DNA from 3 places in the Methylophaga sp. UBA2513 genome. Region 2 is predicted to be linked to each of the others. Evidence: predicted binding sites of a transcription regulator. Region 2 holds the regulator's gene; each other region holds the start of a gene.
What was found. The regulator FNR, encoded in region 2, switches genes on or off when oxygen is low (the NO sensors DNR and NnrR bind a similar motif). The targets are predictions, from matches to a motif close to TTGATNTANATCAA.
Positions count from the first base shown of each region.

Region 1: a site for FNR is predicted at 3,978-3,991, ahead of ccoN (cytochrome-c oxidase, cbb3-type subunit I). Genes of this name have one in related genera too.
Region 3: a site for FNR is predicted at 4,539-4,552, ahead of hemN (oxygen-independent coproporphyrinogen III oxidase). Genes of this name have one in related genera too.

Region 1 is NZ_DDNT01000022.1:55,602-61,640, forward strand. Features, by position in the region: gene aroA (3-phosphoshikimate 1-carboxyvinyltransferase) at 1-502, shown strand, start outside; gene cmk ((d)CMP kinase) at 495-1,160, shown strand; gene rpsA (30S ribosomal protein S1) at 1,271-2,944, shown strand; gene B3V56_RS14415 (integration host factor subunit beta) at 3,067-3,360, shown strand; gene B3V56_RS14420 (MTH938/NDUFAF3 family protein) at 3,366-3,752, shown strand; gene ccoN (cytochrome-c oxidase, cbb3-type subunit I) at 4,142-5,563, shown strand; gene ccoO (cytochrome-c oxidase, cbb3-type subunit II) at 5,574-6,039, shown strand, end outside.
Region 2 is NZ_DDNT01000007.1:135,570-141,608, forward strand. Features, by position in the region: gene murJ (murein biosynthesis integral membrane protein MurJ) at 1-18, shown strand, start outside; gene B3V56_RS03630 (OmpW/AlkL family protein) at 67-747, opposite strand; gene fnr (fumarate/nitrate reduction transcriptional regulator Fnr) at 864-1,613, opposite strand; gene hisB (imidazoleglycerol-phosphate dehydratase HisB) at 1,711-2,304, shown strand; gene hisH (imidazole glycerol phosphate synthase subunit HisH) at 2,358-2,999, shown strand; gene hisA (1-(5-phosphoribosyl)-5-[(5-phosphoribosylamino)methylideneamino]imidazole-4-carboxamide isomerase) at 3,026-3,775, shown strand; gene hisF (imidazole glycerol phosphate synthase subunit HisF) at 3,784-4,557, shown strand; gene hisI (phosphoribosyl-AMP cyclohydrolase) at 4,558-4,941, shown strand; gene B3V56_RS03665 (phosphoribosyl-ATP diphosphatase) at 4,938-5,258, shown strand; gene B3V56_RS03670 (histidine triad nucleotide-binding protein) at 5,255-5,593, shown strand; gene tatA (twin-arginine translocase TatA/TatE family subunit) at 5,605-5,847, shown strand; gene tatB (Sec-independent protein translocase protein TatB) at 5,868-6,039, shown strand, end outside.
Region 3 is NZ_DDNT01000007.1:2,245-8,283, reverse strand. Features, by position in the region: gene B3V56_RS03005 (hypothetical protein) at 1-1,053, opposite strand, end outside; tRNA gene B3V56_RS03000 (tRNA-Leu) at 1,207-1,294, opposite strand; gene B3V56_RS02995 (chloride channel protein) at 1,347-3,080, opposite strand; gene hemN (oxygen-independent coproporphyrinogen III oxidase) at 3,086-4,465, opposite strand; gene purD (phosphoribosylamine--glycine ligase) at 4,689-5,975, shown strand.

The DNA.
Region 1 (6,039 bases), on a different contig from region 2:
TATCTTACGTGAGATGGGGGCCAACATTACGCTCAGTAATGAAAAAGTCACTGGTGGTGAACCTGTAGCAGATATTCGTATTCAATATGCGCCACTAAAAGGCATTCAAATTCCTGAAGATCAAGTGCCTTTAGCCATTGATGAGTTTCCTGCTTTATTTATTGCAGCTGCCTGTGCTGAGGGGCAGACAGTCCTCACCGGTGCTGAAGAGTTAAGAGTAAAAGAGAGCGATCGTATACAAGTTATGGCTGATGGCCTAACAACTTTGGGTATTGATGCACAACCCACAGCTGACGGCATTGTTATCAATGGTGGTGTCATTGGTAGTGGTGAAGTGGATAGTCATAGTGATCATCGAATTGCTATGTCGTTTGCTATTGCAGGGCTGCAAGCGGGCGGCTCTATTCAGATTAATGATTGTGCCAATGTGGTTACCTCATTTCCGGGCTTTGTCGAGTTAGCGAATAAAGTCGGCCTGCAGGTTGAAGAAATTGATGACTGATATGCCTATTTTAACCATTGATGGACCGAGTGGTTCTGGTAAGGGCACCATTGCTCAAATGATGGCCAGAGAATTAGGTTGGCATTATCTAGATAGTGGTGCGATATATCGGGTATTGGCATTTGCTAGTTTAAAACACCAGATTCCAGCTTCTCACGAAGGCGCCCTTATGAAGTTAGCGCAACACTTAGATCTTCAATTTGAACTTGATGAAAATGGACTAAAAGTACTTTTAGAAGGGCAAGAAGTCAGTCAACAAATTCGAACAGAAAAAGCGGGTAATGCCGCATCGAAAGTGGCCGTTATCCCATCTGTCAGAGCGGCTTTATTACAACGCCAACGTGATTTTGCCCAAGCTCCAGGTCTGGTCACAGATGGTCGTGATATGGGTACTGTGGTCTTCCCTGACGCACAATTTAAAGTGTTTCTAACGGCAAGTGCAGAAGAAAGGGCGTTAAGACGTCATAAGCAGTTGAAAGAGAAAGGAATTGAGAGTAACCTTTCCGATCTCATTGCAGAAATCTCGGAGCGTGACAAACGCGATAGTGAACGCAAAGTCGCGCCGTTATTACCTGCTAAGGATGCTTTGATACTGGATTCTACCGAATTAGGTATTACTGCAGTATACGAAAAAGTGCGCAGTTATTGTGCAATTTAAATTTTTGGTGCCTGTTCGATTCTTGTCGAATGGGATGTTTAACGATCTCGCATCAGCGAGTGATTAATTAGGTGATCTTGTTTCCTCAACAGGGTCAAGGATATTTAACAATGAGCGAAAGCTTTGCTGATCTCTTTGAAGAGAGTCTAAATTCAACTCCAATGCAACCAGGCAAAATTGTTACCGGTACGGTAGTCAATGTAGGTCCTGATGTTGTTATGGTCAATGCCGGTCTTAAATCAGAAGGCGCTATCCCTGTTTCAGAATTTCTGAACGAAAATGGTGAAGTGACTGTTTCTGTTGGTGACTTAGTCGACGTATCGCTGGAATCATTAGAAGATGGTTTTGGTGCAACACAACTGTCACGTGATAAAGCGAAAGCTGCCGAAGCATGGACTAAATTGGAACACGCGTTTGAAGCGGGTGAAACCGTTATGGGTATCATTTCTGGTAAGGTCAAAGGTGGTTTCACCGTCGATCTGGAAAATATCCGTGCATTCCTTCCTGGTTCTTTGGTTGATGTTCGTCCAATCCGTGATACGACTCACCTGGAAAATAAAGAACTCGAATTCAAACTGATTAAACTTGATCGTCCACGTAACAACATTGTTGTTTCACGTCGTGCGATTATGGAAGAAGAAAACAGTGCAGAACGCGAAGCGTTACTAGAAACGCTGGAAGAAGGCAAAGTGGTTAAAGGTATTGTTAAGAACCTGACTGACTACGGTGCGTTCGTTGATCTGGGCGGCATCGATGGTCTGTTACATATCACTGATATGGCATGGAAACGTGTTAAACATCCATCTGAAGTTGTTGCTATCGGTGACGAAATCGAAGTTCAAGTACTGAAATTTGATAAAGAACGTGAACGTGTTTCTCTGGGTCTGAAACAAATGGGTGATGATCCTTGGAAAGATATCGCTCGCCGTTATCCAAACAGCACACGTATTCACGGTAAAGTCACTAACATTGCTGACTACGGTTGCTTCGTTGAAATCGAAGATGGCGTTGAAGGTTTAGTTCACATGTCTGAAATGGACTGGACTAACAAAAACGTTCACCCATCTAAACTGGTTCAATTAGGTGATGAAGTTGAAGTAATGGTTCTGGATATTGATGCAGAACGTCGCCGTATTTCACTGGGTATCAAACAATGCCAGACTAATCCTTGGGAAGAGTTTGCAATGACTCATAATAAGGGTGACAAAGTCAGTGGCGCTATCAAGTCAATCACTGATTTCGGTATCTTCATCGGTTTAGACGGTGGTATCGATGGCTTGATTCACTTGTCTGATATCTCTTGGGAAGAAGACAACGAAGAATTAATTCGTGACTTCAAGAAAGGTGATGATGTTGAAGCTGTTGTTTTAGCAATCGATCCAGAACGTGAGCGTATCTCTTTAGGTATTAAACAATTACAAGACGATCCGTTCTCAGCTTATTTAGCTGAAAACCCACGTGGAAGTATTGTTAACGGTAAAGTGACTGCTGTTGATGCTCGTGGTGCAACTATTGAATTAGCTGAAGGCGTTGAAGGTTATGTTCGTGCTGCGGATATCGCTCGTGAACGTGTTGAAGACGCAAGCAAAATTCTGGCTGTAGGTGATGACGTCGAAGCGAAATTTACTGGTATGTCACGTAAAGACCGCACCTTAACTCTGTCTATCAAAGCGAAAGATGATCAAGAAGAATCTGAAGCTGTGAAAGAGTACAGTAATGTTTCTGCAGGCAACACAACACTGGGTGATTTGCTGAAAGAACAAATGGATCAGAAAGACAACTAATCGTTTTTCATATTAAAGATGAACCCCTGAATTTTTCAGGGGTTTTTCTCTAATAGATTCAGAAGATTAAAACCAATACTTCATATTGGTGTTTAGCGCATTATTCCAGGAATTTTAAAGACATGACCAAATCAGATTTGATTGAAGTTTTATCTGAAAAACAATCTCTATTGAATTATCGTGACGTTGAGCTTGCAGTTAAACTCATCTTAGAACAGATGAGTGATAGTTTGTCACAAGGAGATAGAATTGAAATTCGCGGGTTTGGTAGTTTTACCTTACATCATCGACCACCACGTGTCGGACGTAATCCAAAAAGCGGTGAATCAGTTCAGCTGGATGAGAAATACGTGCCGCATTTCAAACCTGGTAAAGAGTTGCGTGACCGTGTTAACGACGCGGCAGGATATCAGTAACACAGATGAAACTGAGTCAGGAAGCGGTTCACGAATATAACCAAATCCACTCATATACAGAACAGTCAGTGACTGTTCGACATAAAAACACACAGACATTGACGTCATACGACGCAGCGTTTGTACTGACGCCAAACCAAATATTAGAAAATATAGACGTCAGTGATATCAAAAACTTATCAGCAGACACTCTGTCTGCACTTAAAGAGCTGGCTCCGGAAGTCATTATATTTACCTCGGATGCCAGCCTCTCTTTTCCGTTATTACAAATGGCCGAATATTTTAATAAACAAGGTATTGGTACTGAGTTTATGTCACGATCTTCTGCCTGTCATACATACAATTTACTATTGATAGAAGAACGTTCTGTAATACTCATTGTTAGTCCTTGAAGCCACACATAAAATAATAAGCCGCAATCCCCCCTCATCTTGACGTCACCGATATTTCTTTTTTTTTGATGGAAGTACATAACTAATTGTTTTTTTAATACAAAATCATGCTTGGTTATGGGCGTTAAGACTGATTAACTTGACCAGAGATTTTGATCTTAGGAAAATTCCATGTTACGTGCGGGTGAGGCATTTCACAGCACACTGTGCTTTATCACACTACGTTTGATCTAGATCAATGTTTTGGTGTGAAGCAAATCAGCTGATTGATGTAAAATTCTAACTGCTTTCGATGTTCATTGAGGCACGTAGAAAAGGGTCCTAATTTTGTTGAGTGATTGACAACAAAATTGAGAGAGAGTTTTCCAAAGAGAGAAGGTGTGGTCGCTATGCAAGCGGAACAACAATATAACTATCAAGTGGTCAAGTGGTTTGCCTATATGGCATGCGTATACTTGGTCGTTGGCACCGGTATCGGTGTTTATATCGCCTCAGAACTGGCTTGGCCAGTCCTGAATTTTGATAATCCATATATCAGTTTTGGTCGTTTACGTCCTTTACATACTAATGCGGTTATTTTTGCTTTTGGTGGTTCTACATTAATGGCTACAGCGTTCTATATTGTGCAACGCACCTGCCGTACACCGTTATGGAGCAATAAATTAGCCTGGTTTACATTCTGGGGCTGGAATCTCGTTATTCTCAGCGCTGTCATTACCTTACCTCTTGGTTATACTCAATCTAAAGAATATGCTGAATTAGAATGGCCAATTGATATTTTGATTGCTGTAGTCTGGCTGGCCTACACATTTAATTTCATCATGACGATTTCAATTCGCAAGGTTTCGCATATCTATGTAGCAAACTGGTTCTTTATTGCGATGATGGTCATGATCACATATCTCCACGTTGTGAACAGTTTGGCTATACCTGTTGAGTTGTTTAAATCTTATTCACTGTTTGCTGGTGTGCAAGATGCGATGATTCAATGGTGGTGGGGACACAATGCGGTAGGTTTCTTCCTGACTGCTGGTTTCTTGGGGATCATGTATTACTTTGTACCTAAGCAAGCGAATCGTCCTGTTTATTCATACCGTTTATCTGTTATCCATTTCTGGGCCTTAGTTTTCGGTTACGTTTGGTTAGGGGCTCACCATCTTCAATATACTGCTTTACCTGACTGGACTGGATCATTGGGTGCAGCTATTTCATTGGCGATGATCATTCCTTCATGGGGTGGTGCAATCAACGGTATGTTCACATTAAGTGGTGCCTGGGACAAACTACGTACTGACTATATCTTACGTTTCTTGATTGTCTCTTTAGCATTCTATGCGATGTCAACATTTGAAGGCCCTGTTATGGCCGCAAAAACAGTAAACGCATTGTCACACTACACTGACTGGACTATTGGTCACGTTCACTCGGGCGCATTAGGTTGGGTCGCGATGGTATCTATTGGTGCGCTGTATCACATGGTAGAACGTATGTGGGGAACGACTATGTACTCAATTCGTTTGGTCAACCTGCACTTCTGGATGGCTACGATTGGTACAGCGGTTTACATCACAGCCATGTGGGTATCAGGCATCATGCAAGGTCTGATGTGGCGTGCATATGATGACTACGGTAACTTGGCCTACACCTTTGTTGAGTCTGTGGCTCAAATGCATCCTTACTATGCGATGCGCGCCGTTGGCGGACTTATCTTCTTCTCAGGTGCCTGTATCATGTTATTCAATGTCACAGTGACTATTCGTCGAGCAATTGCTAAGCCTTCGGCTGCAATGGCTACTGCTGCTAACATTTAAGGAGACTGGAATGTCTGATCATAATTCTAATAAACCAGTTACCTTCCAAGAGAAACTGGAAAAAAATATCTGGGCCCTTGTATTAGCAACAGCACTTGTGGTCTCAGTGGGTGGTATCGTAGAAATCGTGCCTTTATTCTATCTCAAAACAACCTTTGAAGATCAAGTGCATCCTGACTATGAAGAATTGAAAACAGTTCGTCCATATTCTGCACTTGAGTTAGCGGGTCGTGATATTTATCAACGTGAAGGTTGTTATCTGTGTCATTCGCAAATGATTCGTCCTTTCCGTGATGAAAAAGACCGTTATGGTCATTATTCTCTGGCTGTTGAATCAAAATACGACCATCCATTCCAATGGGGATCAAAACGTACTGGACCTGATCTTGCTCGTGTTGGTGGTAAATACTCCGATGCATGGCAGATTCAGCATCTTCGTGATCCACGTTCAGTCGTTCCTGAATCTGTCATGCCAA
Region 2 (6,039 bases):
AGGCCAATAATGAGATAAAAAAAAGGCCCTCCGAGGAGGGCCAAGCACTACGAGGACATAAATTTCTTAGAAGCGGCGTCCGATACCAATACCCCAAACGAATGGGTCAATATCGGCATGAATTTTAGCTTTTTGAATTGTTCCACCTGCAATATTTGTGAAGTGTGCTTCAGTATCAATATCAATATATTTGACATCAAAGTTGACAAACCAATCATCATTTAAAGCCACATCCACACCAGCTTGAGCTGCTAAGCCCCATGAACTATCAAGTTTTACTTTTGACCCGGGTGTATCTAAAACATCACCGGCAACTTCTTCATCAAAGAAATAAGTATAGTTAACACCTGCTCCGATATATGGACGAATGTTTGAGTCAGGCATGAAGTGATATTGCAGCGTTAATGTAGGTGGCAATACTTTTGTATCAATAACATCACCCAATGCAGACCAGTTTTTTTCACCTTTCACTGTGTGCTCTGAATACCCTAAAATTAATTCCACACCCCAATTTTTGTGGAACATATAAGTGATATCAAGTTCAGGCACTGTATCTGAGTTCACACTGACACCCTCACCACCAGCAGCACCATCAGCGTATAACTGACCACTATCATCATTAGGGTTGACGTTTATGACACGACCACGGACTAACCAGTCGCCAGCTTCATAGGCCATTGCTGGTGCAGCAACAGTAGAAAGACCTAATGTAGTAAGTAGTGCTGCAGCTAATGTTGTTGTTTTCATTTTTTCCTCCTGGGACAAACTATGTTCTGTAAGACATGGTTTGAATTTTACGGAGGTGTGGACTTAATGCATTGACCTGGATCAATAAAGCGAGCGCTTACCAATTTTTCCCAAGATTAACCGCATAATGCTTTTAATTTTTCAGCATCACGAATAGAAATCGACTTATTATGAATGTCGATCAAGCCTTCTTCTTGAAAACGAGAGAAAAGGCGGCTGACGGTTTCTACAGCTAAGCCCAGATGATTAGCGATATCACCACGGGACATACTCAGTTGAAATTCACGTGCAGAAAAACCCCGATCTTGGAAACGACGGGAAATAGATAATAAAAATGTCGCTAATTTTTCTTCAGCGGTTTTTTTGCCAAGCAAAAACATCAGGCTTTTATCACCTGATAACTCCTTACTTAAACGCGACATCATCTGCACTTGCAGTTGAGGCATATTTGCGCCTAGCTCTTGCAACATATCAAAAGGTAATTCACAAACACTGCTGCTTTCTAAAGCCTTAGCATTCGAACGGTAGGCTTGTTCGTAAATGGCATCAAGGCCAACAAACTCACCTGGAAAATAAAATCCGGTGACTTGCTCCCGACCATCGACAGCAGACACCGTAGTTTTAAATGAGCCTGAGCGGACAACATAAATAGAATTGAACGGTGTTTGAGTGCTGAATAAAGGCTGACCACGTGAGTAACTCTGACTACGTTTAATGATTTTATCTAATTGAATCAGGTCATTATTATGTAAACCAAGAGGCAAACATAATCGATAAAGTGAGCATTCCTGACACGCAAGATTATGCTCATGTTCAACTTTGGCGAGGTCCTGAAATAGGGGGGTAACGTTGCCTAACTGAGTCATTGTTAATCCTGTGTTGTGAACATCGACTATAATAACGCTTCAAACCCTTGTTCGAAACAGTTATTATCTCTTTTTATTATTAATTTCAGGAACTCAAATGACCACTCGTAGCGCGTCAGTTGCGCGAAACACGCTAGAAACACAGATCGAAGTATCAATCAATCTGGATGGAAGCGGTCAATTCAATGCCGAAACCGGTGTCCCATTTTTAGATCACATGATGGATCAAATTGCTCGTCATGGTTTGTTTGATTTATCGGTCAAAGCCAATGGTGACTTACATATTGACGCACATCACACTGTTGAAGATGTCGGCATTACGATAGGTCAAGCGCTGAAGAAAGCCTTGGGTGATAAAAAAGGGGTTGTTCGCTACGGACATGCCTATGTCCCCTTAGATGAGGCTCTGTCTCGAGTGGTACTCGATCTCTCTGGTCGTCCTGGTCTCGAATTTGATGTCACATTTACCCGCGACAAGATTGGCGAATTCGATGTCGACCTGTTCTATGAGTTTTTCCAGGGCTTAGTGAATCATGCTGGTATGACTCTGCACATCGATAATTTAAAAGGCCGCAATGCTCATCATATTGCTGAAACCATATTTAAGGCATTTGGTCGTGCATTACGAATGGCTGTTTCACTGGATCAGCGCGCACTGGAGCAATTGCCTTCAACCAAAGGTGCTTTATAATCCTTTATTAAGAATTATTAGCCAATAAAACTAAGTAAATAAACAGGTTTAACATGCATCACATAGCAGTGATTGACTACGGCATGGGTAATTTACGCTCAGTATCAAAAGCACTGGAAGCAGTTTCTAATAATGCCTCTGTTGTTGTCACATCTGACCCTAAAACCATTCTTTCTGCCAGTCATGTTTTATTTCCGGGTGTCGGCGCAATTCGTGATTGTATGGCGGAACTCAAACAGCTGGAATTAGAAGACGTTATTTTGCAAGCAGCACAAGAAAAGCCTTTTCTAGGTATCTGCTTGGGTATGCAAGCATTGCTGTCGCATAGTGAAGAAAATAGTGGTGTGGACACGCTGAACCTTTTTTCAGGTAGCGTTAAATTATTTCGACCTGATGCTTCAGTGAATGGCGAAAAATTAAAAGTGCCGCATATGGGCTGGAACCAAGTTCATCAAACCTGTTCACATCCTTTATGGAAAAACATAGAGCAAAATAGTCGTTTTTATTTCGTTCACAGTTTTTATGCTGAACCCATAGATAAAGCAGTCATTGCAGGTACTTCAGCTTATCCAGATGATTTTGCTGCAGCATTGTACAAAGATAATATTTTCGCTGCGCAATTCCATCCAGAAAAAAGCCAACGTGCTGGACTGCAGTTATTAGAAAATTTTGTAAACTGGGACGGTCAGTCCTAACAGACATCAACAAACGGAGTAAGAATATGTTGTTAATCCCTGCCATTGATCTCAAACAAGGTCACTGCGTGCGCTTGCGTCAGGGGCGAATGGAAGATAACACGGTATTTTCAGAGGATCCTGTTGCAGTTGCTCGGAAATGGGTAGAAGCAGGGGCGAAAAGACTTCATATGGTCGATCTTGACGGTGCATTTGCAGGTAATCCGGTCAACGCTGACGTCATCCACGAAGTTTGCAAAACATTTCCTGACTTGGATGTCCAAGTTGGAGGTGGTATTCGTGACGAGGAAACCATTGAAACCTATCTTCATGCTGGTGTTCGCTATGTCATTCTTGGAACAAAAGCGATTAATGCACCGCATTTTGTGGGTGATGTCTGTGCTGAGTTTCCAGGGCATATCATTGTCGGCCTGGATGCAAAAGACGGTAAAGTAGCCATTGATGGCTGGTCAAAATTGTCTAATCATGACGTTATCGACATCGCTCAACAATTCGAACAAGATGGCGTTGAAGCCATTATTTATACTGACATCAGCCGGGATGGCATGATGCAAGGTTTCAACCTCGAATCAACGCGTGACTTAGCTCGAGCTATTCAAATCCCAGTGATTGCTTCAGGTGGTGTCAGTTCATATGAAGATATTGAATCGTTATGTGCCTGTGAAGATGAAGGTGTGATGGGTGCCATTCTCGGCCGTTCTATATATGAAGGCAGTATTGATTTGAAAAAAGGTCAGGAGATGGCTGATAAATTAAATCCGCCTCTGGAGTTTTAAATATAACCATGTCTCTTGCAAAACGCATTATTCCTTGTCTTGATGTTGATGGTGGACGTGTTGTTAAAGGTGTCCAGTTCGTTGATATAAGGGATGCTGGCGATCCGATTGAAGTCGCTAAACGCTATGATCAACAAGGTGCTGATGAAATCACCTTCCTTGATATTACCGCTACTCATGCTGAACGTGACACTATGGTTCATGTGGTTGAAGCCGTAGCCAGTCAGGTCTTTATTCCATTAACCGTCGGCGGTGGAATCAGAACGGTAGAAGATATTCGTCGCATGCTGAATGCCGGAGCCGATAAAGTTGGCATCAACTCAGCAGCTGTTAACAATCCAGAGTTTGTTCGTGAGGCGGCAGAAAAGTTTGGCTCACAATGTATTGTCGTTGCTATTGATGCAAAAAAAGTCTCTGCTGAAAACGAAACTGATAAATGGGAAATTTTTACCCATGGTGGACGAAAACCTACAGGTATTGATGCCGTAGAGTGGGCTAAAAAAATGGTCGAGTATGGTGCGGGTGAGATTTTATTGACCAGCATGGATAAAGACGGCACAAAGTCAGGTTTTGATCTGGCACTCACCAGAGCAGTCAGTGATGCTGTTAACGTACCAGTGATTGCTTCAGGTGGTGTTGGCAAACTTCAAGACTTAACGGATGGCATTAAATTAGGTCATGCGGATGCCGTTCTGGCTGCAAGTATCTTCCACTTTGGTGAACACACTGTTGAAGAAGCCAAACAACAAATGGCTGCACAGGGTATTGAGGTGAGGTTGTAAATGACAACTTGGCTGGATCAAGTGAAATGGAATAGTGATGGTTTAGTTCCTGTCATTACGCAAGAGTTTGAAAGCAAGCAAGTACTCACTTTAGCCTGGATGAATAGAGACGCATTAGCGCTGACAGCTGAACAAGGACATGCCATTTATTGGTCACGTTCACGACAAAAGTTATGGCATAAAGGTGAACAATCAGGGCACCAACAGATCGTTAAATCAATACGAATGGACTGTGATAACGATGCTATTTTGTTGGAAGTGATTCAAAAAGGGGGCATTGCCTGCCACACTGGACGTCATCACTGCTTCTTTAATGAATTACAGTCAGATAAATGGCAAGCAATTGATCCAGTTTTAAAAGACCCCAAAGACATTTATTCATGAGCGATATAATTAAACAACTTAGTCAGGTACTTACCGAACGCAAAACAGCTGATGCTGATAGCTCATACGTTGCCAGCCTCTATGCTGCAGGCACAGATAAAATTCTGAAAAAGCTGGGTGAAGAAGCCGTTGAGACAGTCATCGCAGGCAAAGGTGGTGTGAAAGAAGAGATTATCTATGAAACTGCTGATTTATGGTTTCATAGCCTTGTCTTACTGGCGCATAATGATATCGATTCTCAAGCTGTTCTTGATGAACTTGCCAGACGCTTTGGCTTGTCTGGCCTGGAAGAAAAGGCTAACCGGAGCAAATCATGAACGATTGTATATTCTGTAAAATCGTCGCAGGTGAAATACCTTCAAACCGCGTTTATGAAGATGAACTGATTTATGCCTTTACTGACATCAATCCAAAGGCATCTGTACATGTGTTAGTGATTCCGAAACAACATATCGCCAGACTGGATAACGCAAATCAAGAGCACGCTTCGCTCCTTGCCCATATGATGCTCAGCTTACCCAAAATAGCTGAATCACAAGGCCTTAAAAATGGGTTCCGTACGATTATTAACACCGGACCTGGTGGTGGCCAGGAAGTCGATCACCTGCACATTCATATCCTTGGCGGTAGTAAAATGCCTGGATTCAATTAGGAGATAACCCCATGTTAGGTGGTATTAGCATTTGGCAATTACTTATCGTTTTAGCGATTGTTATTTTATTATTTGGCACAAAAAAACTGCGATCGCTTGGTGGTGATTTAGGTAGTGCAATCAAGAGCTTCAAAGACTCTGTGCAAGATGGCAAAGATGATATTGATAAAGAAAAAAATGACGCTATCCAACATCATGATGCTCATGATGACATTTCACAGAAAAGTGATAATAAAGATAAAACTTCTCACTAGTCTAAATCGGCACATTCGCCATGTTTGATATCGGATTCTGGGAAATCTTAGTCATTGCTCTGGTGGCATTGATTGTCGTCGGTCCTGAAAGACTGCCAAAACTGGTCAGAGTGACTGGTCTTTGGATAGGCCGGGCTCAAGCCTCATTACATGCCATAAAAACAGATATTTCCAGAGAGCTTCGAGCGCAGG
Region 3 (6,039 bases), 130 kb from region 2:
TGTCAAAACATTCAGTGGCATTGAGGCGAGCTCGATGACGCTGTTTTGCTTTTCGACGGCTGCTTTAGTTGGTACGCGATGATCAAAATGCAGTGCAGTGCGTAACTTCCCGGAGGTATCAATATCAATAGGTATTGGAGCCGACGAATTTTTAGCGGCGAAGGCATTATAAAAATCGCCGGTTGTGTATGAGTTTAAACTGCCATCATCTTTCTTTTTTTGCCAGTCTTTAGCCAAGGTTTGTAAGGTCTTTTTCGGTTTATCTGAGCCGAGAATGATCAGGCTGATATCTCTATCAGCAGCGACCTTTTCTAAATCCTTCACAGCGATTTTTTCTTTGCCATGCATTAAAAAGCCATTTTCTACCTTGGCTGAAATAACAAAGGTTTGCTGACGCATTGTTTTGAGTGCGTTCAGCAACTGATGAGTACCGACTTTATCCACCGGTATTTTTGAGCCGTAATTTTGTTTGGGTAGGGTGACTTCAGGATTATCAGCCAGTTGAATCAAGCGCATATTTGACGAAGAAATGGGGCGTTGTAACTGCCACATGGCCGTTTTTAATGTACTGATATCGCTAATGTTGATACTGATATGGTTATCTATCAGTTTGGTTGTTGGGCTGGTGGTTAGTGAATAGGTTTTGCCTTGTCGAGATTTAATCTTGATGGCTACGTCCGAGGGGAGTTTATTAAAGGCATCCAGTGAATAAGGGAGGTGACTTTCAGACAGTAATAAGGTGGCTTGCTTGTTTGCATCTGCCGCGGTTTTAGTGAATTGATGAACGGGTACGCTTTTGCCATCAGGTGTTTTTGCTAGCCATTGATTTTGACTAGGGTTAAAACTAATTTCGGCGACGCCGCCTTCTGGATAATGGGCTAACTCATCAGCAAACCGAAAGGACGAGCCATGGGGGCTATCCGGTGCATCTATACTTTTCCCTAATTTTGACAAGCCGGAGATCAAACCTGCTTCAGCTGAAGGTTGAGCAACAGTAAGTAGGGCGGACAGGAGCAAGAAAAGCCAGCGTGTTTTAGTGAATGATGCAGTCATTGAAGGCGCGTTCCTTATGGCCAGCCAAGGTACGAACAAGCGTATAAGCAATAAGTCATTGCAACAACACTCGGTACTAGCTAAACATTCTGCTGTTACAGCACAAATAAAAAAGCCCCGAGACTTTGCAGTATCGAGGCTTTCGTATTCGTATGGTACCCAGGGCCGGAATCGAACCGGCACGCCGGATTAGGGCGAGGGATTTTAAGTCCCTTGTGTCTACCAATTTCACCACCTGGGCAACAAGCCGCACATTATAACGAAGATTTTCGATTTGTTCACTACCCTTTTTACTATTTTGTTACAGATTTAGGTAATTGGTAGTGGGCTTCGATCATTTCACGAGTCAGAATGCCGTAGATTCGTTCAATCATTGGTGCGTTCTGACGGCTGACGTAAAGCGCTTCTACATGATGTTCATTCAGGGCCCGGTGTGCTTCGAACAAACTGGTATGTAAGGAAATTTTGTGCACATCTCGGCGTGTGCCGGGAATTTGCATTAAGTCGATTTCGGTATTTTCACCTATGTCTTTGACGCTGACAGCTCTGGCCAGATCGCTGGCGGGCATCATTACTACAGGAATGCGATCGCGGGTAATAATGATCCATTCGGGGCTGTTTTTTAAGGTTTGCATGGCCATTTGGGCGCTGATGGTTTGATTTAACGTGACAAAGTTACGTTGCATGGCCGCGCCCACACTGATCTTACGTAATGCTTGTGAGATGGGGTCATTTTGAAAGTCGAGACCACGATAACGAAGAATGCTGACAAATAAGGCATCAAGCTTGAAGTAGTCATGAATAATCAAACTGGAGAAAACGATAGCGAGCATGCCGGGCAGGATGATTTCCGGATTACCGGTTAATTCCAGCATCGCCATTAAAGCCGCAAGTGGGGCTTTGAGTGTGGCAGACATCATCGCACACATACCGATAACGGCATAAAAGGTCATGGAAGAGGCATATTCCGGTAAGGCTAAATTACCGATATAACCCAGGATCGCACCAGCACATGCACCCACGACCATGGTGGGGCCGACCATACCTGCGGGGATACCAAAACCCACACAAGCAGAGGACAGGACAAGTTTCAGCACCAGGATAATGACCAGGCTGCCAATCGCGATTTCATTAGCGGAGATACTGCCAATAATGCCGTAGCCCATGCCCATCACTTCAGGCACGGCCATGCCAAACACACCCATTAAAATACCGGCATAGGTTGGACGTAACCAAGCAGGATGTTTACTAAAGGTGCCGGAAAACAATTGTAGGCTTTTTAAAGATAAGGTGGCTAAAAAACCAATAATGATGCCCAGAAAAATAATGTAGGGCAGCTCCCATAACGACTGCATTTCGGAGGCAAGGTTAACAAAAACCGTATCATCTCCAAAGGTGAGCCGACAGACCACTGCACCGGTTACCGCTGCCAGAATGACTGGAATAAAACTGGCAATGTGGTATTCCATCATGATGACTTCCATCGCAAAGATCACACCAGCGATGGGCGTATTAAAGGAGGCAGCAATGGCGGCGGCAGAGCCAGAAGCAACTAGAATACGCACACTGTTATTTGGGAGCTCTAACCCGCTTGCAAGCAAACTGCCACTGGCAGCACCCAGATGCACACCCGGGCCTTCACGACCGACAGAGTGGCCTGTAATGATGGCGATACTGGTACCTATAAATTGCCGGACGGCATTTTGCCAAGGCAGACGACCCTCATAGGATGAGAGCCGTTCGATAACATGCAAAATACCAGTGTTACGTTGCTCTGCATCCAGTCCGCGAAATAACAGCCCAATTAGCAAGCTGCCGATAATGGGGAGTGCCAGTAACCAGTACCAGGGTAATGAGTCGTAACTTTCCACTTCACCGGAGGGGAACAGGGCCATTTGACCAAAATCAATGGTCAGGCGCAGTAGAATAATGGCGAGACTCGACAGTAATCCGGTAATGACAGCAAGCACATACAGCTTGACGCCCAATCGACCAAAGATGAAGTACTGTCGGAGTTTTTCCAGCATGTGCCCTATATAACTTTGGAAAATCGCTGCCTTGCTTGTTGACTGTATTTATCAAACACCATGCAGATATTACGAATTAACAAGCGGCCGGCGGGTAAGACTTCTATAGAGTCCCATTTATACTGCAACAGGCCGTCTTGGGCAAATTGTTCTAGGTCTTCAATGGCGTCGGCAAAATAGTCGTTGAAGTTGAGGTTGTAAGCTTTTTCGATAGTGGGAATATCCAGAGCAAAATCACAAATTAGTCGGGTGATGATGTCTCGGCGACATTTATCATCGTCATCCAGCTCAACACCACGTAAGACCGGCAATTTGCCCGCCTTAATCGCTTCATCATATTCCGGCAGTGTTTTCACATTTTGCACATAGGCATCACCGACTTTACCGATGGAGGTCACACCAAAACCAATCAGATCACACTCAGCACGAGTCGAGTAACCCTGGAAGTTGCGATAAAGCTGTTTGTTTTGTTGAGCTAGCGTCAGCTCATCGTCTGGTTTGGCAAAGTGATCCATGCCTATATATACATAACCTGCGGCGGTCAGTTTATCGATGGTGCGATGCAGAATCTGTAATTTCACCTGTGGTAGTGGAATGTCAGCCGTAGCAATTTGCCGTTGTGTTTTAAATAGATCAGGCATGTGAGCGTAGTTGAACACGGACAAACGATCAGGACTGGCAGCAATCACTTTATCCAAAGTTTCGCTGAAGCTTTCTACGGTTTGATGAGGCAGACCATAGATCAGATCCAGGCTGATACTGCGGAAACCTTCTCGACGGGCAGCGTCTAAAATCGAGAAGGTTTGTTCTTCGGTTTGAATACGGTTAACGGCTTTCTGCACCTTAGGGTTGAAGTCCTGCAAACCGAGGCTGATGCGGTTAAAGCCAAGCTCTCTTAATAGTTTTATGGTGGCGTCATCGGCTTCACGTGGATCGATTTCAATCGAAAACTCACCTTTGTCATCATCTGCTAAGGTGAAGTGTTGACGTGTGTGCGCCATCAGTTCACGCATTTGCTGATGAGTTAAAAATGTAGGCGTGCCACCGCCCCAGTGCAGTTGTTCAACTACTCGGTTTGAGTCGAACAATTCAGCCTGCATACGGATTTCTTCATACAGGTTTTCTAAGTAAGGCTGAGCATGCTGGCGGTTTTTGGTGATGATTTTATTGCATGCACAATAGAAACAAACGGTATCGCAAAACGGCACATGGAAATACAGAGAAAGCGGGCCTCCACGCTGATTAGATAAAGAAATATGTTGAGCGTATGTGTCGGCTGTAAAACCATGATGAAATTCGACCGCTGTCGGGTAAGAGGTATAACGTGGGCCGGCTTTGTCGTAACGGCAGATTAATCCTTCATTAAATTCAATCGCATCAGTCATGGTTTTATTCCTAAATAATGTGCGCAAAGTATAACCAGCGAGGATTTAAGCTGTTTTATTATCCGAACAGATCTTGACCTGGATCAAAGCTAGCAGTGGCTGCTGACGGATTGCTTGAGAAAAAGAATCGCTTTGCCTTTATAAATCATCCATTTTGGTGGTTTGGAAAAGCGGTTATCTACGGTATTATTAGCCTCTTTTTTAGCATCTCCGGCAATCATCTATGAAAGTATTAGTCATCGGTAGCGGTGGGCGCGAACATGCTCTCGCCTGGAAACTGAATCAATCTCCAAAGTGTTCTCAGGTTTTTGTGGCACCCGGTAATCCCGGCACCGCCAGTGAAAGCAATATCAGCAATGTGGATATCAAAGTCGAAGATATCGCCGGGCTGGTGAAATTTGCTCAGGACAACGCGATTGATTTAACCGTGGTGGGGCCGGAAGTGCCATTAACCATGGGTGTGGTTGATGCCTTTGAAGCTGCCGGTTTACGTTGTTTTGGTCCATCAAAAGCGGCGGCAGAATTAGAAGCCTCAAAAAGCTTCACTAAAGATTTCCTCGCTCGTCACCAGATTCCAACCGCGGCATATCAAGTATTTACGCAAGTGGATGAAGCCAAAGCTTATATTCAAGAGCAGGGCGCACCCATTGTTGTTAAAGCCGATGGTTTAGCAGCAGGCAAAGGCGTGATTGTGGCGATGACCGAAGCCGAAGCGATTTCAGCGGTTGAAGATATGCTGTCTGGCAATGCCTTTGGTGACGCCGGTAGCCGTGTGGTTATTGAAGAATTTATGACAGGCGAAGAAGCCAGTTTCATCGTGATGGTGGATGGCGAACACATCCTGCCATTGGCGACATCACAAGATCACAAAGCTCGCGACAATGGCGATAAAGGCCCTAACACGGGTGGGATGGGCGCTTATTCTCCTGCACCTGTGGTCACCGATGAGGTGTTTACACGCATTATGGCGGAAGTGATTGAGCCAACTGTGAAAGGCATGGCGGCTGATGGTCGCCCTTATACTGGCTTTTTATATGCGGGGCTGATGATTGATCAAGCAGGCGCGCCACGCGTAGTTGAATATAACTGCCGTTTTGGTGATCCAGAAACTCAGCCGATTTTGATGCGTTTACAGTCGGACCTAGTCACATTATGTGAAGCGGCATTAGACAAGCGTTTAAACGAAGTCGAAGCTGAGTGGGATTCGCGTGCGGCCATTGGTGTGGTAATGGCGGCTGGCGGCTATCCAGATAGTTACCGTAAAGGTGATGTGATTACGGGTATTGCAGACGCCGAACAAAATGGCAGTAAAGTCTTCCATGCAGGTACAGCGAGTCAGGGTGATAATGTCGTCACGGCTGGCGGTCGCGTGTTATGTGTCACGGCACTGGGCAATACTGTGGCTGAAGCGCAAAAATCAGCGTATGACGCATTGAGTCATATTAAGTGGGATGATGCGTATTTCCGTACTGATATCGCTTATCGCGCTGTGGCACGTGAGCAAGGCTAAACTCACGGTTTGAGAATGTAAAAAAGGGGTTACTGGTTAACCCCTTTTTATTGAGTGAAATCAG